3 regions of the Saccharopolyspora sp. 6M genome follow, and region 1 is predicted to be linked to each of the others. Evidence: riboswitches for the same ligand, from Rfam matches in the RefSeq annotation. Region 1 holds a riboswitch; each other region holds the start of a gene.
The links. A riboswitch is a leader RNA that binds a small molecule or an ion and turns the genes downstream of it on or off. The one in region 1 is predicted to bind S-adenosylmethionine.
Positions count from the first base shown of each region.

Region 2: linked by a shared signal. The riboswitch ahead of thrC (threonine synthase) and the one ahead of LCD31_RS20060 (methionine ABC transporter ATP-binding protein) in region 1 are both predicted to bind S-adenosylmethionine.
Region 3: linked by a shared signal. The riboswitch ahead of LCD31_RS16905 (aminotransferase class V-fold PLP-dependent enzyme) and the one ahead of LCD31_RS20060 (methionine ABC transporter ATP-binding protein) in region 1 are both predicted to bind S-adenosylmethionine.

Region 1 is NZ_JAIUJZ010000154.1:233-10,129, forward strand. It holds gene LCD31_RS20050 (MetQ/NlpA family ABC transporter substrate-binding protein) at 1-701, opposite strand, end outside; gene LCD31_RS20055 (methionine ABC transporter permease) at 801-1,484, opposite strand; gene LCD31_RS20060 (methionine ABC transporter ATP-binding protein) at 1,481-2,503, opposite strand; SAM riboswitch class I at 2,771-2,860, opposite strand; gene rsmA (16S rRNA (adenine(1518)-N(6)/adenine(1519)-N(6))-dimethyltransferase RsmA) at 3,063-3,938, opposite strand; gene LCD31_RS20070 (transglycosylase family protein) at 4,100-5,656, opposite strand; partial or broken gene LCD31_RS20075 (transglycosylase family protein) at 6,373-6,633, opposite strand; gene LCD31_RS20080 (TatD family hydrolase) at 6,933-7,745, opposite strand; gene LCD31_RS20085 (DUF4185 domain-containing protein) at 7,847-8,863, opposite strand; gene rsmI (16S rRNA (cytidine(1402)-2'-O)-methyltransferase) at 9,070-9,897, opposite strand, start outside.
Region 2 is NZ_JAIUJZ010000161.1:7,741-17,637, forward strand. It holds gene LCD31_RS20630 (arylsulfatase) at 1-518, opposite strand, end outside; gene lepA (translation elongation factor 4) at 831-2,687, opposite strand; gene LCD31_RS20640 (VOC family protein) at 2,787-3,167, opposite strand; gene LCD31_RS20645 (cold-shock protein) at 3,262-3,465, opposite strand; gene LCD31_RS20650 (TSUP family transporter) at 3,724-4,530, opposite strand; gene rpsT (30S ribosomal protein S20) at 4,759-5,019, shown strand; gene holA (DNA polymerase III subunit delta) at 5,215-6,198, opposite strand; SAM riboswitch class I at 6,305-6,432, shown strand; gene thrC (threonine synthase) at 6,445-7,713, shown strand; partial or broken gene LCD31_RS20670 (ComEC/Rec2 family competence protein) at 7,764-9,897, opposite strand, start outside.
Region 3 is NZ_JAIUJZ010000117.1:3,744-13,640, reverse strand. It holds gene LCD31_RS16930 (cytochrome P450) at 1-454, opposite strand, end outside; gene LCD31_RS16925 (AsnC family protein) at 867-1,883, shown strand; gene LCD31_RS16920 (hypothetical protein) at 2,107-2,481, opposite strand; gene LCD31_RS16915 (RluA family pseudouridine synthase) at 2,600-3,517, opposite strand; gene lspA (signal peptidase II) at 3,529-4,242, opposite strand; gene LCD31_RS16905 (aminotransferase class V-fold PLP-dependent enzyme) at 4,277-5,605, opposite strand; SAM riboswitch class IV at 5,677-5,791, opposite strand; gene ileS (isoleucine--tRNA ligase) at 5,916-9,104, opposite strand; gene LCD31_RS16895 (hypothetical protein) at 9,502-9,897, opposite strand, start outside.

The DNA of each region.
Region 1 (9,897 bases):
TCGGGCGAGGCGACGAGACCGTTGGCGTACGGGTTGTTCTCCGCGCTCTCCACCGCGATCGGATCCTTCAGCCCGGCTTTGAGCGCGTAGTTGCCGTTCACGATGGCCGCGTCGGCGTCATCGACCGAGCGGGGCAGCTGGTCGCTGGAGAGCTCCTGGAACTGGATGTTCTTCGGGTTCTCCGCCACGTCGCGCACCCCGGCGCCCTGCTCGGCGCCCGGCTTCAGCTTGAGGACACCGTTGGCCTGCAGCAGTTCCAGGCTGCGGGTCTGGTTCGACGGGTCGTTGGGCAGCGCGATCCGCGCGCCGTTCGGCAGCTCCTGGAGGGAGCGGACCTTCTTGGAGTAGACCGACAGCGGTTCGAGGTGCACCGTCTGCACCCATTCGAACTCGCCGCCGCGCTGCGCCTGGTACTCCGCCAGGTACGGCTTGTGCTGGTAGTAGTTCGCGTCCAGCTCGCCGTTGGCGACGGCCTCGTTGGGCCGGTTGTAGTCGTCGAACTTCTCGATCTCGATCTCGATGCCTGCCTTCTCGGCCAGGTCGTCCTTGACGAACTGCAGGATCTCGCCGTGCGGCTGCGGGCTGACGCCGATGGTCAGCGGGGCCTCGGGGTCCTGCGCGGCGGGCGTGCCGGAGCCGCCGCAACCTGCGAGCGCCAGCGTCGCGGCGGTGAGCACCACGGCCAGGGAGCGAAAACGCATCGATCGCGTCCTTTCTGGAGGGCCGGCCGGTGACGCGCACCGGCGGCCGGCGGGGATCGCACGTCCCCGTCGTCGGAGTGTTCCTGGTGAGCTGCGGGCCTAGCCGGTCGCGCTGCGGCGGCGGTCCACTGCTTTGGCGGTGATGTCGGTGAGCAGCTGCATGGCGAAGGCCAGCACGGCCAGCACCGCCACCGATCCGTACAGCACGCGCTCGTCGTACGCCTGGTAGCCGTCCTGGATGGCGGTGGTCCCGAGACCTCCGCCGCCGATGGCGCCGGCCATCGCCGCGTAGCCGATGAGCGCGACGGCGGTGACGCCGACGGCCCCGACCAGCGCGGCGCGGGCCTCGCCGAGCAGCACGGTCCACACGATCCGCCACCGGCTCGACCCGGTGGTGATCGCGGCTTCGACGACGGTGAAGCTCACCTCCCGCAACGCGTTCTGCGTCAGCCGCGCGAAGAACGGCACCGCGCCGACGACCAGCGGGACGATCACCGCGGTGCTGCCGATGGACGTGCCCACCAACAACCTGGTGAAGGAGGCCAGCACCACCAGCAGCACCACGAACGGCACGGACCGCACCACGTCGACGACCACACCGAGGATCCGGTGCAGCGTCGGACGCGGGTTGAGCCCGACCGGAGAACTCAGGTGCAGGAACACGCCGAGCGGCAGTCCACCGAGGACCGCCAGCACGGTCGCCACCAGCACCATGTAGAGCGTTTCGACGGTGGCACCGCCGAGCAGCTCCGCTACTTCCGCCCAGGGGGTCGGATCACTCACGCCGCGACTCCATCAACACTGACCGGGGTGCGCCGCACGTGCGCGTCCCGGTCGACCATCCACTTCAGGGCCGACTCGGACCGCTCGCCGGTGAGTCCGATGCGGAACTTCGCCACCGGGGTGTCCCCGAGCCGGGTGAGCCCGCCGCCGAGGATGGACAGCTCCACCCCGAAGCGGGCGGCCGCCTCCGGCAGCAGCGCCCCGACGGCGGCGAAGCCGACGAGGACCACTTCGGCGACCACGTCGTGCCGCACTCCGGGCACGGCGGGCGCCTGGTCGGTCTCGGGCAGCAGGCTGGTGCTGACCCGGCTGCCGGGTTCGGCGACGAGGTCGAGCACCTTGCCGTGCTCCACGACGCGCCCGCCTTCGAGCACGGCCACGTCGTCGGCGATGCGCCGCACCACGGCCATGTCGTGGGTGACCACCAGGACGGTGACGCCCAGTTCAGAACGCGCCCGGTCCAGCACGGTCAGCACCGAGTCGGTCGTGCCCGGGTCCAGCGCCGAGGTCGGTTCGTCGGCCAGCAGCACCGAGGGCTTGGCGGCCAGCGCGCGGGCGACCGCGATGCGCTGCCGCTGCCCGCCGGAGAGCCGGTCCGGGTAGGTCGGCGCCTTGTCGGTGAGCCCCACCAGGTCGAGCAGTTCGGCGACGCGGCTGCGGCGCTGCGGTGCGGGCATCCCGGCGGCTTCGAGCGGGAGCGCCACGTTGCCCGCGGCGGTCCGCTGCCGCAGCAGCGAGTCGCCCTGCGGCACGACGCCGATGTGGCGGCGGGCGGCGCGCAGCGCGGCGCCTTCGAGGGCCACGAGGTCGGTGCCGTCGACCCGGATGGCACCGCGGTCCGGCTTCTCCAGCAGGGCGATGCACCGGGCGAGGGTGGACTTGCCCGCGCCGCTGGGGCCGACGACGCCGAGCACGGCGCCCGCGGGGACCTCCAGGGACACGTCGTCGAGGGCGACGACGTCGGACCGGCTCGACTGGTCGTGCCGGAAGGACTTGGTGAGGTTCTCGACTGTGATCACGATCGCTCCGCATCAGCTCACGCCGGCCTGCGGGCATGCCGCGGCCGGGCGGGGAGGAACAGAAGGGCCTGGTGGGGCGGTGACGACTGGGGTCGTCAGCCGGCGAGGCGACAGGCCGTCGTGGTGCGGCGTCCGTGATCGATGACCCGGCGCTGGGTCAAGGCGAGGCCGTGCGGACCGGATCCGACGCGAGCGCGACCGCCGCGGGCCTGCCGGCGGCTGGTCCGGGGCGCACGTTCACCTGCGAGCAGAGTTTCAGACACCACAACTCCATCGACCCTGGCGTTAGCACCTGCTCCGGTGGAGTGGTTGCTGCGGCGTCGTGGAGCCAGGTCTCTCAGCCGCTCGGGATGGATTTCCCGCATAGTAGAACGCAGCGGTGTCGACGGGCGCAAGCCAAAACCCGTCACTATGTGGAATCGTTTGACAAATCACATCCCCCTGTTGAGCAGGGGGCATGGCCCGCCGTGAATATTCCGGTGACCTTATGTGATCAACACTACGGTTTTCCCTCCGGACGGACCAACGAAGTCCCGAAGGGAGGCGACGCAGCGGAACGTCAGCGCGCCGGTTCTCCGGCGGCCTCGGCCACCCGGGCGAAATCGGCCACGGTGAGCTGCTCGCCCCGCGCCGCCGGATCCACCCCCGCCGCCCGCAGCACCTCTTCGGCGCGCGCCGCCGACCCGGCCCAGCCCGACAGCGCCGCCCGCAGCGTCTTGCGCCGCTGCGCGAACGCCGCGTCCACCGCCGCGAACACCTGCGCCCGCGGCGCCGCCGACGGCGGATCGACCCGGGAGAACGCCACCAGCCCGGAATCGACGTTCGGCACCGGCCAGAACACGTTGCGCGGCACCGGCCCGGCGCGCCGGACGTCGGCGTACCACGCGGCCTTCACGCTCGGCACCCCGTAGGTGCGACCACCCGGTTTCGCGGCCAGCCGGTCGGCGACCTCGGACTGCACCATCACCAGCCCGGTGCGCAGCGACGGCAGCTCCGCCAGCAGGTGCAGCACCACCGGCACCGCCACGTTGTACGGCAGGTTCGCCACCAGCGCGGTCGGCCGCGGCTCGGCGAAGTCGGCGGCCCGCACCCGCAGCGCGTCGGCGGGCAGCACCCGCAACCGGTCGCACAGCTCGGGGGCGAACTCGGCGGCGGTGCGCGGCAACCGCTCGGCGAGCACCGGATCGATCTCCACGGCCACCACCCCGGCGGCCTCCGGCAGCAACGCCAAGGTCAGCGAGCCCAGCCCGGGCCCGACCTCCAGCACCACGTCCTCGGCGGTGAGCTCGGCCGCGCCGACGATGCGGCGCACCGTGTTCGAGTCGTGCACGAAGTTCTGGCCCAGCCGTTTCGTCGGCCGGATCCCGAGTTCCCCCGCCAGCCGGCGAACATCGGCCGGCCCGAGCAACCGCGCCTGGTTCGCGTGCTGTTCCACGAGGTCAAAGCTACCCGCGCCCGCTTCCCGCACCGCGCCCGCCCTCCCCCGCGCTGATCAGGACCGCACCGAGCAGGCCCGGGAACGCGAACGAGCGGTCACCGGCACGAGGCCGATGACCGGTCGAAGAACGCGGGAGCCGGGAACCGTCCCGGCGCGGCTCAGCTCAGGCCGAGCTTCGAGGAGCAGCCCGGCCAGGCGCCGTAGCTGCCGCCGCGGGCGTCGCGCACCTTCGTGGCGACCGAGATCTGCTGTTCCCGGCTGGCCTGGTGCGGGTAGGCCGCGTACTGGTCGCCGCCGTAGGCGTCCCAGGTGCTCTTGTCGAACTGGAGACCGCCGTAGTAGCCGTTGCCGCTGTTGATCGACCAGTTGCCGCCGGCCTCGCACTGCACCAGCTTGTCCCAGACGGCGCTGTTCGGCGGCTGCTTGGTGCCGACGCGGACGACCTTCTCGGTCGGCTCCTTGGTGATCTTCTCGCCGACCGCTTCGCGACCGGTCTCCTCGCCGTTGCGGGTGCTCACCCGGGTGAAGACGATCTTCTCGCCGGGCGTGCCCGGGTTCTCGACCTTCTCCTCGCCCTTGAGCATGGAGTCGTCTTCGATCTCCTTGACCGGCGGCTCGATCGGCACCGTCACGTTGATCACGGTGCTGCCGGTGCGGTCGATCTGCACCGTGGCACCGCTGGTGATCTTCTGGTCGCCGCCGGGGGTGATGTGGTCTTCCGGCCCGAGCTGGAGGTTCTGCTCCTGCACCAGCTCGTCGACGGTCACCGCGGTGGTCGTCAGCTGCCGGGGCTCGCCCGCGCCGTCGGTGATCGTGATGTCCTTGGCGGTCTTGACCACCAGGTCCATGCCCTGCTCGGGCACCGCCGTGCTGCGCGCGCTGGAGACCCAGGCGCCGTCGTCGGCGACGCCGAGCTGGCGCAGCGCCTGGCCGACGGTCACCGACCGGACCCACTCCTCGCGCTGCTCGCCGTCCACCGTCATCTTCAGCAGGCGGCCGCGGTCGAGGGTGATCGTGTCGTTGTGCCCGACCTTGGACTGCGGGGAGGGGCTCAGCGCGTCGTGCTCGCCGATGCTGATGCCCTCGTCCTCGAGGACTTCGCCGACGGTCGACTCGTAGGTGTTGACCTGGCGTTCCTTGCCGTCGATCTCGACGGTGACGGACTTGTCCATCGCGGCGGCGGCACCGCCGGAGCCGGTCAGGGTGAGGATGACCGCGGCGACCGCGCCCTTGAGGAAGCGCTGCTTCCACGAGGTGATCGCTTCGACGACCTCCGGGGAGGGCTGCGCCTGCGGTTCACCGAGCTCGTCGGGCAGGACCAGCGGCGGCATGACCACGGTCTCTGCGTTGATGAGCCGGATGAGCTCGTCGACGTCGATGTCGGCAGTCGCGAGCATCTCGTCGGCCTGCGGTCCGAGCGCTTCGAGCACGTCGTCCGGCGTGATCTCCAGCGCGCCGGGCGGGAAGCTCGGGTGGTCCTGCGCCGGGTACCGGTCGCTGATGGGGGCGAAGGGCTGCTCGGCGGTGATCTCCGCATCGCTCTCGCGATCGAGCAGGCCGACCGCGGTCTGCTGCTGCGGGCTCACGGGGCTGAACCAGTCCGTCGAGGGCTCGAATGAATCGGCCCAGTAGCCGTGGTCTCGGCCTGCACCACCCAGCTGTTCATCGCTGCTGGTGGAGCTGGCGTGGGCACCGGGGATGCCGCGTCCGTTCACAGGGTCGCTACCTCTCGAAAGCGAGAAGCCGTCCGCGCGCGGGTGACCGAGGGGAGTTCGCCGAGCATGTCCGGTTCGAACTCCTTCACCTGCCGCTGCGCGACTTCGTGCTTCGTTTCCGTATCCGACTCCCGTAGCCAAGCGCCGTCTTCAGCCGATACCTGATGCGAACCGGTCTCGTTCCCAGCTCGATCGGTGGCACCGACTTCCCCGACGTACCCGGCGGCGACTAGCGGGCGTTCCCGTGACTTCGTTGTCATCGGTTACGAGGCCGAGACTCTAGCGTGATCCCGCGGGCCCGCCAAGGGGCCGCCCGGCGGTGTGACCTGGGTTACGCCGATTTGCCGCGCAACCGTGCACCGTCGGTGATCGGGTCGAGTGATCGACCGCGAACCGCTGCCAGTTTTCCCACCACCGCCGCGGTTTCGCCGCTCCGCGCCGAGATCGACCGCTTCGTCCCCAGTGGACGGTTTGATCGTCCCTGGTGAGCGGATCACCAGTCGCCCCGATCAGCGGATCCGGCTCGGGCGCCGGGACGGCCGGTGGGGGGCGGGCGACGGGAGAGAGCGGTCATCTCCCGCCGCCCGCGCCGGCGGCGGCAACGACCGTCCGGACGCGGTGGGTGATGAGGAACCTCACTTCCTCACACTCCCGGGCGATCTCCGGCGGTCGAGCCGTTCAGCGGCGCTTCGGGACGCCGTTCGGAGCAGGAGCGCTCAACGCGGGAGCCCGAGCTTCCGGGCGCACGCCGGCCAGGCCCCGTAGCCGCCGCGGTCGTCGCGCAGCGCGCTCGCCACCGAGATCTGCTGCTCGCGCGAGGCGCGGTGCGGGTAGCGGGCGAAGCCCTCGCCGCCGTAGGCCGCCCACGTGCTGCGGTCGAACTGGAGCCCGCCGTAGTAGCCGTTCCCGCTGTTGGTGGCCCAGTTCCCGCCGGATTCGCACTGCGCCAGCCGGTCCCACACCTGCCCGGTGCGGGGTTCTCCGGCGTCACCGCTGCGCTCGGGGGCGGGTGCCGCGGTCGCGAGCGGCGCGCCGCACAGCGTGATCGCGGCGGCGATTCCGATCCTGGTGATGCCACGGATGCGCATACAGGTCCTGACTGCCGTGCCTCCGGGCAGCGGTCCCGGCGCCTGCCGCGGACCTGTCGGGTCCACTGTGGCCGATCGCCGAGCGGGGCCGCCCCCGGCTTCCGCAGGGGACGCTAGGTCGCCGGGTCGCGGTCGCAAGTCAGTGCGCGCGCCCGGCACGACGGCAGGGCACGCTCAGTCAGCGCAGGTCAGCCGGTTCCTACCTGATCGAGGCGGAAGATCCGCTCTGCCGTGGCGGTGGTGGCCACGGCGAGTTCCGCGAGATCGGCTCCGCGCAGTTCCGCGAGCTCTCGAAGGGTGTAATTGACGCAGTAGGGCTCGTTGGGGCGCCCGCGGAACGGGTGCGGGGTGAGGAACGGCGCGTCGGTCTCCACCAGCATCTGCTCCACCGGCACCAGCCGGGCCGCCTCGCGCAGGCCGGCCGCGTTGGCGTTGCGGAAGGTCGCGGTGCCCGCGAACGAGAGCACGTAGCCGCGGTCCACGCAGGCGCGGGCGAACTCCGCGTCCCCGGAGAAGCAGTGGAAGACCACCGCCTCCGGCGACCCCTCCTCGGTCAGGATGCGCAGGATGTCCTCGTGCGCCTCCCGGTCGTGGATCATCAACGGCTTGCCGGTGCGCTTGGCCAGGTCGATGTGCCAGCGGAACGCCTCGTGCTGCGATGCCGGCGAGGAGAAGTCCCAGTAGTAGTCCAGCCCGGTCTCGCCGATCGCCACGACCCGCGGCCGCTCGGCCAGCTCCGCCAGCACCTCCCGGGCGGCGTCGGTGAGGTCCTCGGCCCTGGTCGGGTGCAGCGCCACCGCGGCGAACACGCGGTCGTCCCAGGTAGCGGCCTCGGCGGCCCAGCGCGCGGCCTCGAGGTCGTCGGCGACGGTGATCACCCGGGTGATCCCGGCGGCTTCGGCGCGGTCGACCAGGGTGCGCACGTCCTCGGCGGTCTTCGCGCCGCACGCGTCGAGGTGGGTGTGCGCGTCCACCGCGGGCGCGGGCAGCGCCTCCGGCATCGGCGGCCGTTCCTTCTTGTCCTTCTTGCTCACCGTCAAACCCCTCGGTCGGTCGTGCCACCGGCGAGCCTACGGTCCGCGCGGAGCCCGACCGGACGGGGTCATTCCAGGTCGGCGCGCAGGAAGGACACGTTGTACGGCCGCCACTGCGTCGTCGTGAAGTACACCGCGGGCCGGTCCGCCGCCCACGGGTGCTGGAAGCCGCCGTAGAGCGCGGGGAACCGGGATCCGGCGGCCAGCACCCGTCCCGCCGACCACGGTCCGGTGAGCCGGTCGGCGGTGCGCAGCACGATCGCGGCCCGCCGCTCGTCCAGGTGCACCGCGAACCACTGGCCGAAGTGGGTGTTGAACTGCACGGACAGCTCCGCGACCGGGGCGGCGAGCACCGGCAGCGCCTCCCGCTCGTCCGCGGTCCAGCCGCGCGCCGTCCAGTACTCGTAGGCCGCCGGGTCCAGCAGGTCGTCCGGGCCGACCCGGGCGAGGTGCCCGGCGCCGAACCGGCCGCTCGGCGTGCCCAGCAGGTGCACCCGCCCGGCCACGACGCCCGCGAATGCGAGCTGCTGGAACGGGTGGCCGCCCTGGTCGCGGCGGCGGAACCGGCGCAGGAACGGCTGCCGGTCGTTGCGCCACACCGCCGACTCCGACTTCGTCCAGCTGCGGCCGCCGTCGTCGGAGTACGCCAGCGCCCCGTAGTTCGTGTGCCACGAACCAGGAACTCCCCAGCGCCGCACCGACATGTAGTGCAGGTGGTTCCGCCCGCCGACGGCGATGCCCGCAGTGGGGATCACGGTGTGCTCGCGGACGCCGGTGCGGTCGCCGGGCAGGAACTGGGCCGCGCCACCGTCCTCCCGGCGCACCACCCAGTCCAGGTCGAGCCCCGAGTCGAGGTCGGTCCCGGTGCTGCGGGCGAGCACGTTGCACCGCCAGTCCGCGTGCTTCGGGCCGGCACCGCTACCGCCCCAGCGCTCGCCGTAGGTGTCGCCGAACGCGGCCAGCACCCCGCCGCGCCCGTCGTCCCACAAGATCCCGAGGTCGGTCGCGACCACGCCCGATCCGGCGTTGCGCGACTCCGCACCGGTGATCGCCGCCAGCCTGGTAGTCCCGGTCACCCACACCATGCGCGCACGGTAGCCCCGCACCCCACCGCACCGCCCGGCTTCGACCGCGCCCAGCAGGCCCGGACCGCTGAGCAGCGACCACCCGGGCGACGGCCACCGCCGCGGGATCGACGTTCCCCCGCGCGGAGCGACCGGTGACCACGGTCCCGCAGTGGGGATCCCGCCGACGCCACCCGGCCCGCGGCGGAGGGGCGGGCTCGCTCAGCTCACTGCCGGGCGGCGAGCACCGCGGTGTACAGCTCGTTCTTGCGGGCGCCGCTGAGCTCGGCGACCTCGGCGACGGCGTCCTTGAGCCGCATGCCCTCGGCGGCCCGCTCCTCGACCTGCGGCACCAGGTCGGCCGGGTCCTGCGAGACCGGGGCCGCGCCGCCGATCACCACGGTGATCTCGCCGCGCACCTCGGCGCCCGCCCATTCGGCGAGCGAACCCAGGTCGCCGCGGCGCACCTCCTCGTAGGTCTTGGTCAGCTCGCGGCACACCACCGCCGCCCGGTCCGGGCCGAGCACCGCGACCGCGTCCGCCAAGGTGTCCGCGAGCCGCCGCGGCGACTCGAAGAACACGCAGGTCCGCTGCTCGGCGAGCAGCCGCCCGAACCAGCGGCGCCGCTCCCCCGGCTTGCGCGGCGGGAAGCCCTCGAAGCAGAACCGGTCCGACGGCAGCCCGGACACGGCCAGCGCCGTCGTCACCGCCGACGGCCCCGGCAGGCAGGTCACCGGCAGTCCCTCGGCCGCGCACGCCGACACCAACCGGTACCCGGGGTCGGACACGCTCGGCATCCCGGCGTCGGTCACCAGCAGCACGTCCTGGCCGTCCCGCAGCGATTCCAGCAGCCGCGGGGTGCGCGCCGCCTCCACGTCCTCGTAGTAGCTGACGATCTTCCCGGCCGGGTTCACCCCCAGCGACGTCGCCAGCGTGCGCACCCGGCGGGTGTCCTCCGCGGCGATGATCGTCGCCGAGCCGAGCGCATCGACCAACCGGGCGGACGCGTCGCGGGCATCACCGAGCGGGGTCGCGGCGAGCACCAACGTGCCCGA
Region 2 (9,897 bases), on a different contig from region 1:
CCCTCGCCGGTGGGCCAGCGGTCGAACGGGCCGGCCGGGCTCACGTCCCGCGCCGGGGTCTGGTGCCACTTGCCGAACGCGGCCGTGTTGTAGCCGTTGCCGTTGAGCACCTGACCGAGCGTGGCTGCGCTGCGCGGCCGGATGCCGCAGTAGCCGGGGGCCGCGCTGGACATCTCGGTGGTGACGCCCATGCCCACCGAGTGGTGGTTGCGGCCGGTCAGCAGCGCCTGGCGCGTCGGCGAGCAGATCGCGGTGACGTGGAACCGGGAGTAGCGCAGGCCGCCGTCGGCGAGCCGCTGCGCGGTGGGCATCTCGCACGGTCCGCCGAACGAACTGGACGCACCGAAACCCATGTCGTCGATGAGCACCAGCACGACGTTCGGCGCGCCCGCAGGGGCGTTCAGCGGCTGAGCGGGGGTGAAGGCCGGGTTCTGGTCGCGCGCGTCGAGCGCGGTGACGGCGGTGGGCGGGGCGTCCGGGATCGGCAGGTGTTCACGCGATACGTCGGATGCTCCCATGTGCGACCTCCTGTGCGGTGCGGCGGACGAGCACGGGAGACGGCGAAACCGCAAGCGGCGCAACGGTTTCCGCGTCCCCGCGGTGCGGCTCGAATGCTAGTCGGCGAACCGCCGCGAGCAAGGGTTCCCACGGGCCGGACGCCGCTGGTCAGCGAGTCCCGGACCACATCCGCACAAGATCACCGCAGGTGGCGGAGGTCCGCGGCGGAGGGCAGACCGATTCGCGATGCGCGCCATAGCCGGCGGCTATGGGTACGGCGAACCGACCCCGCCGTCCGCACCACCGCGGAGCGGAGCTCCACCGCGGACGCGTCACTTCTTGGACTTGGACTTGTCGTCCTTCCCGGCCGACTCGTCGGTGGACAGCGCCGCGACGAAGGCCTCCTGCGGGACCTCGACCCGCCCGATGGTCTTCATCCGCTTCTTGCCCTCCTTCTGCTTCTCCAGCAGCTTGCGCTTCCGGCTGATGTCACCGCCGTAGCACTTGGCGAGCACGTCCTTGCGGATGGCGCGGATCGTCTCGCGGGCGATCACCCGCGAACCGATCGCGGCCTGGATCGGCACCTCGAACTGCTGACGCGGGATGAGCTCGCGCAGCTTCGAGGTCATCTTGGTGCCGTAGGAGTAGGCGGAGTCCTTGTGCACGATGGCGCTGAACGCGTCCACCGGTTCGCCCTGCAGCAGGATGTCCACCTTGACCAGCTGCGAGCTCTGCGTGCCCGCCTCCTCGTAGTCCATCGACGCGTAGCCGCGCGTGCGGGACTTGAGGTGGTCGAAGAAGTCGAAGACGATCTCGGCGAGCGGCAGCGTGTAGCGCAGCTCGACCCGGCTCTCCGAGAGGTAGTCCATGCCTTCGAGGCGGCCGCGCCTGCTCTGGCACAGCTCCATGATGGTGCCGACGAACTCGGACGGGGCGATCACGGTGCACTTCGCGATCGGCTCGTGGATCTCGCCGATCTTGGCTTCCGGCCAGTCGGACGGGTTCGTGACCTCGATGTCCTCGCCCTCTTCGAGCTTCACCTGGTAGACGACGTTGGGCGCCGTCGAGATCAGGTTCAAGCCGAACTCGCGCTCCAGCCGGTCCCGGGTGATCTCCAGGTGCAGCAGGCCGAGGAAACCGCAGCGGAAGCCGAAGCCCAGCGCGCCCGAGGTCTCCGGCTCGTAGGTCAGCGCGGCGTCGTTGAGCTGCAGCTTGTCCAGCGCCTCGCGCAGGATCGGGTAGTCCGAGCCGTCCACCGGGTACAGCCCGGAGTAGACCATCGGCTTCGGTTCGCGGTAGCCACCGAGCGCCTCGGTCGCGCCCTTGCGCTCCGCGGTCACCGTGTCGCCGACCTTGGACTGGCGGACGTCCTTCACCCCGGTGATCAGGTAGCCGACCTCGCCGACGCCGAGCCCGGCGGAGGGCTTCGGGTCCGGCGAGATGATGCCGACTTCGAGCAGCTCGTGCGTCGCGTCGGTCGACATCATCCGGATCCGCTGCCGCGGCGTGATCTTGCCGTCGACGACGCGGATGTAGGTCACCACGCCGCGGTAGGTGTCGTACACCGAGTCGAAGATCATCGCGCGAGGCGGCGAGTCGTGCACGCCCTGCGGGGCGGGGATCTGGCGGACCACCTCGTCGAGGACCTCGCCGACGCCCTCACCGGTCTTCGCCGACACCCGCAGCACGTCGGTGGGCTCGCAGCCGATGATGTGCGCCAGCTCGGCCGCGTACTTGTCCGGCTCCGCCGCGGGCAGGTCGATCTTGTTCAGCACCGGGATGATCTGGAGGTCGTGCTCCATCGCCAGGTACAGGTTCGCCAAGGTCTGCGCCTCGATGCCCTGCGCGGCGTCGACCAGCAGGATCGCGCCTTCGCAGGCGGCCAGCGAGCGGCTGACCTCGTAGGTGAAGTCGACGTGCCCCGGGGTGTCGATCATGTGCAGCACGTGGTCGACGCCGTCCACGGCCCAGGGCAACCGCACGTTCTGCGCCTTGATCGTGATGCCGCGTTCCCGCTCGATGTCCATCCGGTCGAGGTACTGCGCCCGGTACGCCCGCTCGCCCAACACCCCGGTGAGCTGCAACATCCGGTCGGCCAGCGTCGACTTGCCGTGGTCGATGTGCGCGATGATGCAGAAGTTCCGGATGCGCTCCGGGTCCGTGAAGGTGGTGTCGGCGAAGCTGCTCACTCGGTGTTCCTTGGGATCTCGGGGTCCTCGCGGGGCGCGCGTGCAACCCACATCGTCCCACGCGGCGACCGGCCGCCGGTGCCCAACTCCGGGGGTGGCTCAGCGCGGCCGCTGGTCGGCGCGGATCGGATGGTCCGCCGGCACCTCGACGAGCACGATCCGCGTGCCGTCCGGGTCGACGATCCACGCCTCGTCCAGACCCCACGGCTGCCGGGCCGGTTCGGCCTCCACGGTGACTCCCAGCTCGGCGAGCCGGTCGAACTCGGCGCGCAGGTCCCGCACCTGCATCCACAGCACCTGGTCGGGGCTGGGGCCGTGCTCGCCGCGACCGGAGATCTCCAGGAACCCCTGCCCGAGGAAGAACACCGTGCCACCCGGGAACTCGCGGGAGATCGCCAGCCCGAGCACGTCTCGGTAGAAGCGCAGCGAGCCCTCCGGGTCGCGCGGGTGCAAGATCGTGCGGCTGTTGACGACGTCCATGGCTCCCGTTGTACCGCGCCACCCCGCCCAGGGCCGAAAAAACGGCGGGCCCCCACCTCGAAGGTGGAGGGCCCGCCGAAGCGGATCACCGCACTCAGACCGCGCGAACGCCGCTGGCCTGCGGGCCCTTCTGGCCCTGGGTGATCTCGAAGGTCACGGTCTGGTTCTCCTCGAGGGTGCGGAAGCCGTTGCCCTCGATGGCCGAGTAGTGGACGAAGACGTCCGGGCCGCCACCGTCGGGGGAGATGAAGCCGAAGCCCTTCTCGGAGTTGAACCACTTCACAGTGCCCTGTGCCATCTCTGTCTCCTCACAGCTGATGAGTAACCGGTGCTCGCACCGCGCGAGCACCGGGGCCTAGTCCAGACGGCGAACTCTCCAGCTTGCGCTCAGGACAGAGTCGCGCCCGCAACTTTCGCGAGCGTGTCGAACACGAACACAAAAATCGGCCGACTCATACAACCACACCCCGGGCGGGATCATTCCCGCGACCCGCCGGTGTTCTCGATCTCACATCACGCCTGACGTGGAGTCTTGACTGATCGTCCCGGAACGGGCTCACAGCCCGGATGCGAGCTTCCAGCCGAGGCTGGCCACCAGCGCCACGACGACGGTGAGGAAGACCTTCCGCACGAACACCGACCCGCGGCTGGACGCCAGCGCCGCGCCCAGCACGCTGCCGCTCGCGTTGCTCACCGCCATCACCAGCGCCAACCCCCACAGGATCTTGCCTGCGGCGATGAAGAACAGCAGCGCCCCGAGGTTGGTGGCCACGTTGACGATCTTCGCGGTGGCCGAGGCCCCCACGAACGCGAAGCCGACCAGCCCCACGAGCAGGAAGACCAGGAACGAGCCGGTGCCCGGGCCCGCGATGCCGTCGTAGAAACCGATCACCAGGCCGCCCGCGACCATCACCCAGGTCTGCTGGACCGGCCCGAAGCGCGGCGCCGCGACCGACCCCAGGTCTGGTTTGCGCCACGTGTAGATGCCGACCCCGACCAGGGCCACCAGCACCACCACGGTCAGCACCGTCTGCGGCAGCGACGCGGCGAACACGGCGCCACCCAGGGCGCCGAGGAAGGCGACGGCCGCCATCGGCAACGCGCTGCGCCACGGCACCGGGGTCCGCTTCGCGTAGGTCCACGCGGCCGCCGTGGTGCCCGCGACCGCGGCGAGCTTGTTCGTCCCGAGCGAGTAGATGATGTTGCCGCCTGGCACCAGCAGCAGCATCGCTGGCAGCTGGATCAGGCCGCCGCCTCCGACGATGGCGTCCACCGCGCCGGCCAGGAACGCCGCGCAGCACAGGAAGACGAGGCCGGCCAGCGTCAGGTCGGCGAAGCCGGGCCAGCCCAATGCGGTGAACACGGGGCGCGAGCCTATGCCGCCCACCACCGATCGAGTCCCGGCTTGTGAGCGTCCTCGCACCCGGTGCCGACGCGGGTCGCTGCGAGCGCCGTTGCTAGGATCGTCGACCGTGCCGTGCGGCATTCCGCCAGGGAGGAAAGCTGCGCACGCCGTGGGCCCTCGGCCCCGGTGCGGCAGCGCCGATTCAGCGCGGCACGACTGAATCCGAACGAGGAAAGAGGCGCCCCAGTGGCCAACATCAAGTCTCAGATGAAGCGGATCAAGACCAACGAGCGCAACCGCCTGCGCAACAAGTCGGTGAAGTCCTCGGTCAAGACCGCCATTCGCAAGTTCCGCGAGGCCGTTGCCGCCGGCGACAAGGACAAGGCCCTGGAGCTGCAGCGCGCCGCCTCGCGCACCCTGGACAAGGCCGCCGGCAAGGGTGTCATCCACGCCAACCAGGCCGCGAACAAGAAGTCGGCGCTGGCGCAGGCCGTCAACAAGCTCTGAGCCCGAGCGCGGCCGGACCTTCGTCCGGCACGCGCACCGGCCCGAGACGGGGTCCGTTCCCACGGGAACGGGCCCCGCCTCGCGTTCGGGGCCGAAGCGTCTGGCGGGTTGGCGCTGAGATCGGGCTCTCGGGCGACTCCGGGCGCTCGGCACCGGGCACCGGCGGCGATCGTCGCCCTGGTGGCGTGTGCCGGGTCAGTTCCGGGAGGAGTGCAGCTCGACCAGCCGCAGCACCGTGCGCTCCAGCGCGTGGTCCGCGTCGGCGGCCATGCCCTTGACGTCCGCGTTGAGCACGGCGACCGCGCGCAGCGCCTCGGCCACGGTGGCGCTGCTCCAGCCCCTGGCCTGCGCCTGCGCCTTCTTCACCTTCCACGCGGGCATGCCCAGGTCTCCGGCGAGGCGGAACGGGTCCCCCCGGCCGTAGGCGGCGACCCGGCCGATGGTGCGCACCGAGTCGGCCAGCGCGTCCGCGATCAGCACGTGCGCCACGCCGAGCTGCAACGCCCAGCGCAGCGCCTCCAGCGCGCCGGCCAGATCACCGGTGACGGCCTTCTCGGCCACCACGAAACCGGTCACCTCGGCACGGCCGCGGTGGTAGCGGCGCACCTCCGACTCGTCGATCTTGCCGCCGGTGTCGGCCACCAGCTGCGAGGCCGCGGAGGACAGCTCGCGCAGGTCGAAGCCGACCGTCTCGATCAGCGCGCCGACACCCGCGGCGTCGATGCGGCCACCCGCGCGCCGCACCTCGTCCTTGACGAACGCCTCCCGCTGCGGCCCCTTCGTGATCTTGTTGCACTCGGTGACGCGGGCGTTGAGCTTGCGCAACGCGCTCGGCAGCTCCTTGGCGTTCTTCCCGCGACCACCGCCGCTGTGCACGATCACCAGCACCACGCCGTCCGCGGGCTGCCGCGCGTGCGACAGGATCGCCTCGGCGATCTCCTTGCCCGCGTCCTGGGCCGCTTCGAGCGCCACCACGCGCCCTTCGGCGAACAGCGAGGGGCTCAGCAGCTCGTCGAGCTCCGGCGGGGTGAGTTCACTCACCTTGATCCTGCGCAGCTCCGTTTCCGGGTCGGCGGCGCGGGCAGCGCCGACCGCCTCCCACAGAGCGCGCTCCACCAGCAGTTCCTCGTCTCCGAGGATCAGGTACAGCGGATCGCAGACCACCGACGGCGAACTCATGGGGGCATCGTCCCACGACCCTGCGACACCACCGCCGTTCCCGTGCGCCGACCCCGTGCTGGCCAGGACGCGGCGGCCTCCCGTAACGTTGCAGCCACAACCGAATAGCTCATCCAGAGGGGCAGAGGGAACGGCCCGATGAAGCCCCGGCAACCATCTCGACCTTTCGCGGCATTCGCGAGGTAGTCGAAGAAATTGGTGCCAACTCCGACCCGCCCGCGGGACAGATGAGGAAAGGACCTCGCGATGACCGCTGCCGCCCATGCCCCGAACTCCACCGGCAAGACCTACGACCTCGGTCCGGCCGTCGAGCTGGTGTCGAAGGAAGAGGGCCACCGCCAGCCCCTGGCTCCCGAGTTCGTGTCCCTGGAGGACTTCTCGCCGCTGGAGGTCGCCTACGACTTCGGGCGCGTCCGCCGCGAGGACATCGAGGCAGGCCCCCGCTCCATCTGGCGCTACAAGAAGCTGCTGCCGGTGCCGACGAACGTCGAGGAGCACCCGAACACCGAGCCCGGCTGTACCAGGCTGGTGCGCGCGGACAACCTCGCGGAGGCGCTCGGCGTCAAGCGGATCTGGATCAAGGACGACACCGGCAACCCGACGCACTCGTTCAAGGACCGCGTGGTCGCCGTCGCGCTGGCCGCCGCCCGCGAGTTCGGGTTCAAGGTGCTGGCCTGCCCGTCCACCGGCAACCTCGCCAACGCCGTCGCCGCTGCCGCCGCCCGTGCCGGCTGGGACTCGGTGGTCCTCGTCCCGTCCAACCTGGAGCGGGCCAAGATCCTGATGAGCGCGGTCTACGACGGCTCGCTGCTCGCGGTGGACGGCAACTACGACGACGTGAACCGGCTGGCGACCGAGCTCGCCGCCGAGCACGAGGACTGGGCGTTCGTCAACGTCAACGTGCGGCCGTACTACTCGGAGGGTTCCAAGACCCTCGGGTTCGAGGTCGCCGAGCAGCTCGGCTGGCGGCTGCCGGAGCAGATCGTGGTGCCCATCGCATCCGGCTCGCAGCTGACCAAGGTGGACAAGGGCTTCCGCGAGCTCGGGCAGACCGGCCTGGTCGAGCAGAGCCCGTACCGGATCTTCGGTGCGCAGGCCCACGGCTGCTCGCCGGTCGCCAGCGCGTTCAAGCAGAACCACGACGTGGTGCAGCCGGTGCGGCCGGACACCATCGCGCGTTCGCTGGCCATCGGCGCCCCCGCGGACGGCCCGTACGTGCTGGACGTGGTCCGGCGCACCGGCGGGGCCATCGAGGACGTCACCGACGAAGAGGTCGTCGCGGGCATCCGGCTGCTGGCCCGCACCGAGGGGATCTTCGCCGAGACCGCCGGTGGCGTCACCGTGGCGACCGCGAAGAAGCTCATCGAGGCCGGTCAGATCGACCCGGACCAGGAGACGGTGCTGCTCATCACCGGCGACGGCCTCAAGACGCTGGACGCCGTGCAGGACCAGGTCGGTCCGAAGGCGACGGTCGCCCCGAACACCGATGCCGTGAACGAGGCCCTCGGCCTGTGATCGGTGGCCGTGGGCCGCGGTGCGCCGCGGCCCACGGCCTGACCTCCCCGTCACCTTTCGTCCGGCCGCAGCGGATCGCCCCGCTCCACGGCGGTGCGCCCCCGGCCTTCCGGCACGACCGCGATGTCGCCCGCCTGATCGGTGCGGTGGATCCGGGCGCCCATCCGTTGCAGCTCGCCGAGGATCAGCGGGCTGGGATGACCGTAGTCGTTCCCGGCTCCGACGCTGATCACCGCCAGTTGCGGGCGCACTCGCGCGAGCAATCTCGGCGTCGTGAACCGGGACCCGTGGTGGGGCACCTTGAGCACCTCCGCCCGCAGGTCCGCACCTGAGGCGAGCAGCGCTGCCTGACCTGGCAGCGCGACGTCCCCGGTCAGCAGCACCCGCCCCGCCGGAGTGGTCGCCTTGACCACCAGCGAGGCGTCGTTGGCGTCCTCCGCCGAGTTGCTGCGCGCGAGCGCTCCTCGGGGGCCGAGCACGTCGAGCACCAATCCCGGCCACCGCAACCGCTGGCCCGCCCGCAACGGGACGACGGGTGTGCGGTGGGCGCGCGCGGTCGCCCGCACCTCGCGAGCCGCCCAGGCCGGTTCGCCCAGCGGTCCGACGGCGACCGCGCCGACCTGCCGCCCGGACAGCACCGCCGAGATGCCACCGACGTGGTCGGCGTGCAGGTGGGTCAGCAGTACCAGCGGGACGCTGCGGATCCGCAACCGGCGCAGGCACTCGGCCATCGGTGCCGGGTCCGGTCCGGTGTCGACCACGACCGCTTCCCGGTCCCGGCCGGTGGCCAGCACCAGCCCGTCGCCCTGTCCCACGTCGCAGGCGACCAGCGACCACCCCGGCACCGGCCACGGGAACACCTGGTGGCGGACCGGGATCACCACCACCACGACGACCAGCACCAGGCTGGTCAGGACCAGCCGAGCGATACGCCCGCGCAGCACGATCAGCAGCACCAGCGCGAGCACCGCCAGCGAGGTCCCGCCCACCACTCCGGACGGCCAGTCGACGGCGGCTCCCGGCACGGCCGCCGAATGCCGGGCGACCGCGAGCAGCCATTCCAGTTCGGGCCCGGCCAGCCACACCAGCGCACCGGCCAGCGGCGCGCACCACGGGGCCACCACCGTCGCCGCGACGCCGAGCACCGTCGCGGGTGCCACGAGCGGCCCCGCCAGCAGGTTCGCCACCACCGCGACCAGGCTGACCTGCCCGGATATCGCCGCCACCAGCGGTGCCGTGACCAGGTGCGCCGCCGCCGGTACCGCGAGCGCCTCGGCGAGCCCGACCGGAACTCCCCTGGCGTGCAGCGCCGCCGACCAGCCGGGTGCCAGCAGCACCAGCCCGGCCGTCGCGGCCACCGACAGCGCGAACCCCGCCGTGGTCGCCAGACCCGGTGCGAGCAGCAGCAGGCCGATGACGCTGCCCGCCAGCGTCGGCAGCGCCGAGCGTTCCCGGCCCAGCGCCAGGGCGAACAGCGTGATCGCGCCCATCACCGCGGCTCGCAGCACGCTCGGTTCCGGTCCCGCGAGCACCACGAACCCCGCCATCGCCGCCCCCGCGCCCAACGCGCACGGCACCGGCCCCGCGACGACCAGGCGCAGCACCAGCAGCACCGCCCCGCACACGATGGCCAGGTTCGCCCCGGACACCGCCATCAGGTGCGTCAGCCCGGAGGTCTCGAACTGCTCCACCACCTCCGGTGGCAGCAGTCCGGTGTCGCCGACGACCAGGCCCGGCAGCAGGCCCGCCGCTTCCGGCCCCAGCACGGTCCGGGAAGTCGAGCGCAGCCCTTCCCGCAGGCCCTCCGCGATGCGCTGCCAGCCGGGCGGTGGGCGCACCCGCTCCGGTGCCCGCCCGACCTGGACGGCGGCGGTGAGCAGTTCCCCGCCGCGCGGCGGCACGGCCCGACCGGTGGCCGTCACCTCCTGGCCCGCGATCAGCGAACGCCACGGTTCCGTCGGAACCAGCAGCAGCGCTCGGCCGCCGACCGCGGTCCGCCTGCCGTCGACGTGGACCGAGCGCAGCCGCACCTGCACCACCGAGCGGTCCTGGGCGCGCCGGGCGCCGTAGGACGCTCCCCGCAGCGGCTTCGGCCGCGAGGTGAGCGATGCCCGAACCTCGACCCGGTCGCCCTGCTGCGCGGCGAGGTGCAGCGGGTGCACGGCGGTCGAGTGGGCGCGGACG
Region 3 (9,897 bases), on a different contig from region 1:
GGAACGCGAACTCGTGCAGCAGGTCGATCTCGCCGCGGTCGGCCAGCTCGTCGAGGAGTTCGCCGGTGAGCTGCTCGACGCGCGGCCGGAGGTCTTCGACGCGGCGCGGGGTGAAGCCCTTGAGCACGAGCTTGCGCAGCCGGGAGTGGTCCGGCGGATCCGTGTTGAGCAGGTGCGCGTTGAGGTCGTCGATGAACTCGGCGCGGTGCGCGCCCTCCCCCAGCTGGTTGTCGATGGCCTTCTTGGTGCCTTCGACGTTCTTCTGCAGCCTCGGGTCGGAGAGCGCCTGCCGTGCTTCGGCGTAGCGGGTCACGACCCACACCGGGATGCCCGACCGGCTGATCACCCGCTGCGCGGGGGCGTCGGCGCGCAGCCGCGCGTAGCGCAGGTAGGGATCTTGCATGAACGCGTCGTCGAGGACGGTCGGCTCGGCGTCCTCCGTGGTGGCGGGCATCGCGTCCTCTCGGGTCGGAGGCTGTCGCGGGACAGTCAACTCGCCGCTGTCTGAGAGGATTCTCAGCTCCCAGGGCGGTCCCGAGACCACCATCCGAGGTGCTCCGCGGGTACCGCCGCGGACCCGGGAGGGGCCGCCCGAACGGCCCCGCTCCGCTCATCCGATCAGCAGGTGCCAGGCCCGTCAGCTCGCCCCGCACCTCCCGTTCTCGGCGCGAAGGGGCGGCCGCGGCGGTGCCGGGCCGGGACGGCCTGACGCCACTCCCCGGCGCCGTCGGCGACCCTCCCGGGCGTGCCGCGGATCCGCGCCCGGCCGGATCGATCCCGAGCTCGTCGAGCTCGGCGGACCGGGTTCCGGCGAACATCCCGCCCTTGCGGACGGTGATCGCCCCTAGGGGGTAGCGTGGCCTGACGTGACCGCACCTGATCCCGTGGACGTACGTCTGCTCACCGCCGTCGCCGAATCCGGGCGCGCCGCGGTCCACGAGATCGCGTCGCGGCTCGGGATGGACGTCCGCGACGTGGCCGCCCGGCTCGCGGTGCTCTCCACCACCGGGCTGCCCATGGTCGTCGGCGTCGAGTGCGACCCGGTGGGCATCCGCAACGCGGTCGCCGCCGCGAACGCCTGGACCCAGGCCAGCGGCGGCTACCAGGTGCCCAACCCGCCCAGCGGCGGCTACCAGGTGCACGGCGGCCCCAGCGGAGCGCACAGCGGCGGGCATCCCGGCCAGAACCCGCCCAGTGGCCCGCAACCGTTCACCCCCGCGGGCCCGCCCGCCTCCTTCGGCCAGCCGCAGCAGGTCAGGCCCGCGCCGCCGCCCGCACCGCAGCAGGCGCAGCCGAACCCGTGGGGCCCGCCCGGATCAGCCGCGTGGGCGCGCGGCGACCAGCAGCGGCCCCCGCAGCCCGGCCAGCCCGCGAGCGGACCGCAGTCCGGGCCGCAACCGGCGCAGCAGCCGGCGAACCCGCACGCGCCGACCGCCAAGACCCCGGTGCCCGCCGCGGCCCGCACCGGCAAGGTCGGCAGCAAGCTCGACGTGGACGGTCCCGAAGGCGAGCGGATCACCATCCAGCTCGTCGAGGTCGTCGACCCGGCCGACTTCCTGTTCACCGCGGCCGGCTACCAGCTGCAGGAGGGCGAGCGCTCGGTCGTCGTGCACACCGAGCTCACCAACCGCAGCCCGATGCCGTTCACCTCGCTGCCCGACCTCTACCTGGTCCTGGTCGCCGAGGACGGGTCCACCGTGGGCAAGGCACCGGTCGCGTTGTCCTCCCGGCCGCCGCACCGCATCGGCGTGCCGCCCGGCGAGACCGCGGGCGGGCACACCGTGTACGTGCTGCCGGAGGACACCGAGCTGTCCACGGTCCGCTGGGCCATGCGCCCCGGGGACGACCAGCGCACCCTCCACTGGGACATCACCGATCTCTGATTCCGCGTTCGCGCTGCTGAGCGGGGCGGTGGTGGAACCTCGCCCGTCCGCTCGCCGAGGGGGATCGTTCGCACCGGTGGCTCTGCGCCACAGGGGAAAGCGCCGTCCTCGCTGGAAGACGGCCGAGAACTCGCGTGGGGCGGCTTGCTCAGGTGGTCGCCGGTGACGGGAAGACGCCGGACCCACCGCGGGAGCCCGCAGCTGGTCCGTCCACTTCGGACACTCAGTTGCCGCGGCGGCGAACCCAGTCGAGGGGACCGCCGCGAGGGCGCTCCGGGCGGCGTTCGCGGCGTTGCAGGGTCGGCCAGTCACCCGCGTCCGCGGACGGGCCGGGTTCCGGATCGGCGCCGAGCACCGCCGGGCCCGCGCGGCCGACGTCCTCCGCCGCCAGCAGCTCCGCCAGCCCCTGCTGGCCGGGATCGGTCCGCTCCGCGTCGGTGGTGGGCCACCGCTCCTCGACCTCCGCGCGCTCGTCCCGCCGCGCGGACGCGGACGGCGGTGCACCGCCCAGCGGCAGACCCGTCGGCGGCGTCGGCGTGTCGTCGGTGAACTCCGCGCGACGCCCGTCGAACGTCCCGCTCGCTCCGGCCTGGGTCATCGGCCACTCCCCCCGCTGTTCCTGGATCAGCACGACCACGCTACGCGACCGGCCGGACCCGTCCGGACGACGATCGCCGCAACGCGCGTCCCGGCGGCGGGAGCGGGCGGCCGGCGGCTCAGGAGTCCTGTTCGCGGAGGGTGTCCAGGGCGTGCTGGAGGTCGTCCGGGTAGTCGCTGGTGAACGTCACCCACTGCCCGTCGGCGGGGTGCTCGAAGCCGAGCATCCGCGCGTGCAGCCACTGCCTGCCGAGCTGCAACCGCCGCGCCAGCACCGGATCCGCGCCGTAGGTGAGGTCGCCCGCGCACGGGTGCCGGACCGCGGAGAAGTGCACCCGGATCTGGTGCGTGCGCCCGGTCTCCAGCTTCACGTCCACCAGGGACGCGGCGCGGAACGCCTCCACCGTCTCGTAGTGGGTGATGCTGGGCTTGCCTCCGCTGACCACGGCGAACTTGTAGTCGTGCTTGGGGTGGCGGTCGATCGGCGCGTCGATGGTGCCGCTGCTCGGATCGGGGTGGCCCTGCACCAGCGCGTGGTAGCGCTTCTCCACGGTGCGCTCCTTGAACGCCCGCTTCAGCGCGGTGTAGGCGTGTTCGCTCTTCGCGGCGACCATGACGCCGGTGGTGCCCGCGTCGAGCCGGTGCACCACGCCCTGGCGCTCCGCGGCGCCCGAGGTCGCGATGCGCACGCCCGCGGCGGCGAGCCCGCCGATCACGGTGGGGCCCTCCCAACCGGGGCTGGGGTGCACGGCGACGCCGATGGGCTTGTCGACCACGACGATGTCGTCGTCCTGGTGCAGGATCCGCAGGCCCTCCACGGGCACCGCGACCACTTCCGGTTCGGGCCGCGCGTCGGGCAGCGTCACTTCCACCAGCCCGCCCGCGATCAGCCGGTCCGACTTGCCGACGGGAGCGCCGTCGAGCAGCACCTCACCGGATTCGGCGAGCCCCGCCACCGTGTTCCGGGACAACCCGAGCAACTTCGCCAGGCCCGCGTCGACCCGCATCCCTTCGAGGCCGTCGGGGACCGGGAGCATCCGCAGATCGCTCATGCCCGGTCCTCGCGCTTCTTCCGGGTGTGCACGGTGCCGTCGTAGTCGCGGCCGAGCAGCGACAGCAGCACCACGAGGATCCCGCCACACACGATGGACGAGTCGGCGACGTTGAACACCGGCCACACGCTGCCGTCCGGCGCGAACAGCGACACGAAGTCCACGACGTGGCCGCGCAACGGCCCGGGCTCCCGGAACAACCGGTCGACCAGGTTCCCGCACGCCCCGCCCAGCACCAGGCCGAGCCCGACGGCCCACCCGGTGGAGCGCAGCTTCGGCGCCAGCCACACGATGACGCCGACCACGACGATCGCCAGCAGCGCCAGCAGCCAGGTCATGCCGGTGGCCAGCGAGAACGCCGCCCCCGGGTTGCGCACCAGCACCAGGTACACCGCCCCGCCGAACAGTTCCAGCGGCGGCTGCCCGTCGAGCCGCGCGACCGCGGCGATCTTGGTCACCACGTCCGCGGCGAGCAGCAGCGCGGCCACCCCGAACAGCAGCGCCAGCAGCTTCCGCGAGGCACGGCCACCGGCCGCCCCGACCGCGGTCGAACCGTCGCCGTCCGAACCCGGGTCCGGCTCGCTCGCGGCGGTACCGCCGTCCCCGCTCGCGGCGGGTCGCGCTTCCGGTTCTGAGGACGAGCCCTCGCCGGTGGCGGGGTTCGATCCGGGCTGCTCGGAGTCGGACTGCTCGGTGTTCACCCGGCCCATTCTCCCCGACCGCCGATCGGTCGTTCGCAGCGGCTCACGCCAACGCGGCGGGGAACTCGCGCGGGTCGTCGACGGGAACCCAGCGGCCGCCGTCGAGTTCGTAGCTCCACTGCGGACCGTGGGCGACGAGCCCGCGCAGCGCGGTGACGATCCGGTCCACGTGCTCGACGGTGGTGCCGAGACCGAGGCTGATCCGCACGGCGCGCTGCGCGTCGGTGCCCGCCAGCAGGTGCCGCACGGCCCGGTGCGCGCAGAACAGCCCGTCCCGCACGCCGATGCCGTGCTCCGCGGACAGCGCCGCCGCCAGCAGCCCGGGGTCCTGGCCGTCCACGGTGAAGCTGACCACGCCGACCCGGTCGTGCTCGGGGCCGAACAGACCCAGCTCGCGCAGCCCGGGAACGGTGGCGAGCCCGGCGCGGAGCCTGCGCAGCAGCAGGTCCTCGTGCCCCTCGATCGCCTCGGCGTGCTCGGCGAGCACCTCGCAGGCCTTGGCGAGCGCGTGCACCCCGACGGTGTTCGGCGAACCGGCCTCGTGCCGCTCCGGACCGGTGTTCCAGTCGATCTCGCCCGCGTCGGGGACCGATCGGGTGGCGCCGCCGCCGGCCAGGTACGGCTCGGCCCGGTCCAGCCAGTCGTCGCGGCCGATGAGCGCTCCCGCGCCGAACGGGGCGTAGAGCTTGTGCCCGGACAGCACGGCGTGGTCCACGCCGAGGTCGGCGATGCGCACCGGGCGGTGCGGGGCGAGCTGGGCGGCGTCGAGCACGGTGCGGGCGCCGTGCTCGCGGGCGACGCGGGCGAGCTCGGCGACCGGCCACAGCTCGCCGGTCACGTTGGACGCCCCGGTGAGCACGGCCAGCTTCGGCCCGTCGGCGCACTCGGCGAGCGCGGCGTCGAGCAGTCGCACCGCCTCCTGCGGGCTCTCCGGGATGCCGAGGTGGTGCACCCGCTCCCCCGCCCACGGCAGCAGCGCCGCGTGGTGCTCGGTGTCGAACACGACCACCGAGGTGTCCGCGGGAAGCGCGGCGGCCAGCAGGTTCAGCGCGTCGGTGGTGTTCCGGGTGAAGATCACCGAATCGGTGCGGCGGGCGCCGACGAACCGGCGCAGCGTCTCCCGCGCCCCCTCGTAGACCCGGGTGCACACCTGGGAGGCGAACCCGGCGCCGCGGTGCACGCTGGCGTACCAGGGCAGCAGCTCGTTCACGGCGTCGCGCACCGCGTTCAGGCAAGGCGCGCTGGCCCCGTGGTCCAGGTTGGCGTACTCGGCGGAACCGCCGGTGACCAGCGGAACCCGCAGCTGCGCGCCGACGACCGCGGGGACCGCGGGAACGGAGTCCCCGACGGACCAGATCGGGGTTTCGGCGATCTCGCCGGTGGCGGAGCGGACGGCTGACGACACGATGCCTCCTAGGGCCTCACCGGGCCCGGAGCATTCGGGGCCCGCGCTTGCCGATCGCCCTGCGCGATCGGCCAGGTCCTCACCCGGGGCACCCCACCGCGGTAGGAGGGTTGCCGGCCAGCAAACCGGGGTTTCCCGCTGGCACTCATGACCTTCGACGGAGAAGACTAGGGATCGCCCCCGCCGCGCGCAACCACCCCGTGCGAAGTGGGAGGTGCGCCACGCCCGTCCGGGCGGATCCGCGGTGGTTCCCGCGGACCCGCCCGGCGGCGACCGATCAGACCCGTTCGACGGCGACCGAGACGTCCACGCCGTCCCCGACGCTGCCCGCGGAACCACCCGCGGCCGCGCCCTCGGACACGGCGTCGGCGAGCGTTTCGGCGGCGATGAACTCGCGGTGCGCGTCCACGGCGGCCAGCACCTCGGCCGGCGCGGAGACCTCGACGCGGATGCGGTCGGAGATCTCGAAACCGGCGTCCCGGCGCGCCTGCTGCACGACGCGCACCAGGTCGCGGGCCACGCCTTCGGCGGCCAGCTCCGGGGTGACGTCGCAGTCCAGCACCACCATCCCGGCGCCGCCCGGCAACGCGGCCGCGGCACCGGAGTCGGTGGACACCAGCCGCTCGGTGAACTCGCCCTCCTGCAGTTCGGTGCCGTCGGCGACCACGGCCCCGGCCGCGTTGCGGGTCCAGTCACCGGACTTCACGGCCTTGATCACCCGCTGCACGTCCTTGCCCAGCCGAGGTCCGGCGGCGCGGGCGTTCACGGCGATCTCGAACCGGCCGTGCGCGGCGACGTCGGTGGTCAGCTCGACCTCCTTGACGTTCACCTCGTCCCGGACCAGGTCGACGAACGGCCGCAGCGACTCGGCCTCCGGCATGGCCACGACCAGCTTCGCCAGCGGCAGCCGGACGCGGCGCGAGTTCGACTTCCGCAGCGCCAGCGCCGAGGAGCACACCTGCCGCACCCGGTCCATCGCGGAGACCAGCGCCGCGTCGGCAGGCAGCTCGTCGACCAGCGGCCAGTCCGACAGGTGTACCGAGCGGCCGCCGGTGAGCCCGCGCCACACCGCTTCCGCGGTCAGCGGCAGCAGCGGCGCCACCACCCGGCAGGTCACCTCCAGCACGGTGTGCAGGGTGTCGATGGCGTCGGCGTCCCCGGCCCAGAACCGGTCCCGGGAGCGGCGCACGTACCAGTTGGTCAGCACCTCCAGGAAGTCGCGGACAGCGGCGCACGCCCCGGCCGGGTCGAACACGTCCATCGCGGCCTGCACGTCGCCGACCAGCTCGTGCGCCTTGGCGAGCACGTAGCGGTCCAGCACGTGCTCGCTGTCCACCCGGAACCGGCCCTCGACTCCTTCGGCGTTGGCGTACAACGCCAGGAAGTACCAGGAGTTCCACAGCGGCAGCACCGCCTGGCGCACCGCGTCCCGGATGCCGCGCTCGGTGACCACCAGGTCTCCGCCGCGCAGGATCGGGCTCGCCATCAGGAACCAGCGCATCGCGTCCGAACCGTCGCGGTCGAAGACCTCGTTCACGTCCGGGTAGTTGTTCTTCGACTTCGACATCTTCATGCCGTCGTCGCCGAGCACGATGCCGTGCGCGACCACGTTGGAGAACGCGGGCCGGTCGAACAGCGCGGTGGCCAGCACGTGCAGCAGGTAGAACCAGCCGCGGGACTGGCCGTTGTACTCGACGATGAAGTCGCCCGGGTAGTGGTGCTCGAACCAGTCGGAGTTCTCGAACGGGTAGTGGACCTGCGCGAACGGCATCGCCCCGGACTCGAACCAGCAGTCCAGCACCTCCGGCACCCGCCGCATCGTGGACGCGCCGGTCGGGTCGTCCGGGTTCGGCCGGGTCAGCTCGTCGATGTTCGGGCGGTGCAGGTCGGCGGGCCGTACCCCGAAGTCGCGCTCCAGCTCGTCCAGCGAGCCGTACACGTCGGTGCGCGGGTACGCCGGGTCGTCCGAGGTCCACACCGGGATCGGCGAACCCCAGAACCGGTTCCGCGAGATGTTCCAGTCGCGGGCGTTGGACAGCCACTTGCCGAACTGGCCGTCCCGGATGTGCCCCGGCACCCAGTTGATCTGCTGGTTGAGCTCGACCATGCGGTCCCGGAACCGGGTGACGGCCACGAACCAGGACGACAGGGCCCGCTGGATCAGCGCGTTGTCGCAGCGCCAGCAGTGCGGGTACGGGTGGTCGTAGGTCTCGTGCCGCAGCAGCAGCCCGGCTTCCTTGAGATCCCGGATGATCTGCTTGTTCGCCTCGAAGACCTGCTGGCCCTCGTACGGCGCGACCTCGGCGGTGAACCGGCCCCGCGCGTCGACCGGGACGACCGGTTCGATGTCGTGCGCGTCGGTGACGGCCTTGTCCTCCTCACCGAAGGCGGGCGCGATGTGCACGACACCGGTGCCGTCCTCGGTGGTGACGTAGTCGGCGGGCAGCACCTGGTGGGCGTTGGGTCGCCCGGCGAAGAAGTCGAACGGCGGCCGGTAGCTCGTGCCGATCAGCTCGGCGCCGGTGAACCGGGCGACGACGCGGTCGGCGACGTCCTCGCCGAGCTCCCGCGCGTACGCGCCCAGCCGGGCCTCGGCGAGCACGTAGCGCTCCCCGCCCTGGCCGGGCTCCACCAGCACGTAGTCCACCTCGGGGTGCACCGCGGCCGCGAGGTTCGACGGCAACGTCCACGGGGTCGTCGTCCAGACCAGGGCCAGCGCCCCGTCGAACGCCTTGCCCGGCGCGACGAGCCGCAGGCCCACCGTCACCGCCGGGTCCTGCCGCTGCCGGTAGGTGTCGTCCATCCGCGTCTCGGTGTTGGACAGCGGCGTCTCGCAGCGCCAGCAGTACCAGAGCACCCGGAAGCCCTCGTAGACCAAGCCCTTGTCCCACAAGGTCTTGAACGCCCACATGACGCTCTCCATGTAGTCCACGTCGAGCGTCTTGTAGTCGTTCTCGAAGTCCACCCAGCGGGCCTGGCGGGTGACGTAGTCCTCCCACTCCCGCGTGTAGCGCAGCACCGAGGCGCGGCAGGCGTCGTTGAACTCGGCGACGCCCATCGACTCGATCTCGGACTTCGAGGTGATGCCGAGTTGCTTCTCCGCCTGCACCTCGGCGGGCAGCCCGTGGCAGTCCCAGCCGAAGCGGCGCTCCACCCGGCGGCCGCGCATCGTCTGGTAGCGCGGCACCGCGTCCTTGACGTACCCGGTGAGCAGGTGGCCGTAGTGCGGCAGGCCGTTGGCGAACGGCGGCCCGTCGTAGAAGACGAACTCGTTCGAGCCGTTGACGCCCGCGTCCCTGGCCTGCACGCTCTCCCGGAACGTCCCGTCCGCGGACCAGAAGTCCAGCACTTCCCGCTCGACCTGCGGGAACGACGGTTGCGCGGCCACCCCGCGCTCCTGGGGGGCCTCTCGATCCGCGTCCTCCGGGGCGGCCGTTCCGCCGAATCGGACCTTCGGGTAAGCCATCGCGGGTGTTCTCCTCGCCGGTGTGTCGTCAGCAGCCGCACGGGCATCCGGACTCGATGCCCACACGGGGACGACACGGCGCGCGACCATCCGGCCGCCCGCGTCCCGCGGTACCACCCCGCTTGCCGCCGCAGAACGCGACGGCCACTCGTTGCCGGCTGTCACGGGCCGGACCCGTCCGGTTCTACTGGGGCGCTGCTCCCGCTGGAGCACTGCGCCCGTTCTTCCGGAGGCTCCCCGGTGATGGCCGGATCAACGCCGATGCGGGCCGGTCGCTCCCCGGCGACCAGCCCGCATTCAGCATAACCATTCGACGCCACCGGTTTCCCGCGGCCACCGCGGTCCGCGCCCAGGGCCCTGAGCGCTCCGCGGCGGATCCGCGTTCCCGGCGGTCCTGCTAGCGCGCGGCGCGCGCCTGTCCCGCCAGCACCGCGTCCGGGGTGCAGCGGGAGCAGGCCGTGAAGCCCAGTTCCCGGGCCTCCTTCACCGGCAGCCCCTGCACCTCGCGCTCGCCGAGCCAGTCGCAGCTCGCCAAGTGGTACCGGGGACGTTCGTCGACGACCACGACTTCGTCGTCCGATTCGGACACCAGCAGCGCGTCCGCCGCATCGGTGTCCTCCTCGTCCGGTTCCTCGTCGACGTCGACCTCGCCGGCCGGTGCCGCCGGGTCCTGCCCCGCCTCGCCCGCGGAGACCGGTTGCCGCGGCGGTGAGCTCGCTTCCCTCCGCCGCCGCAACCGTTCCACCACGAGCAGTGCCGCGGCCAGCACGCTGAGCAGCACCGACAACCACGC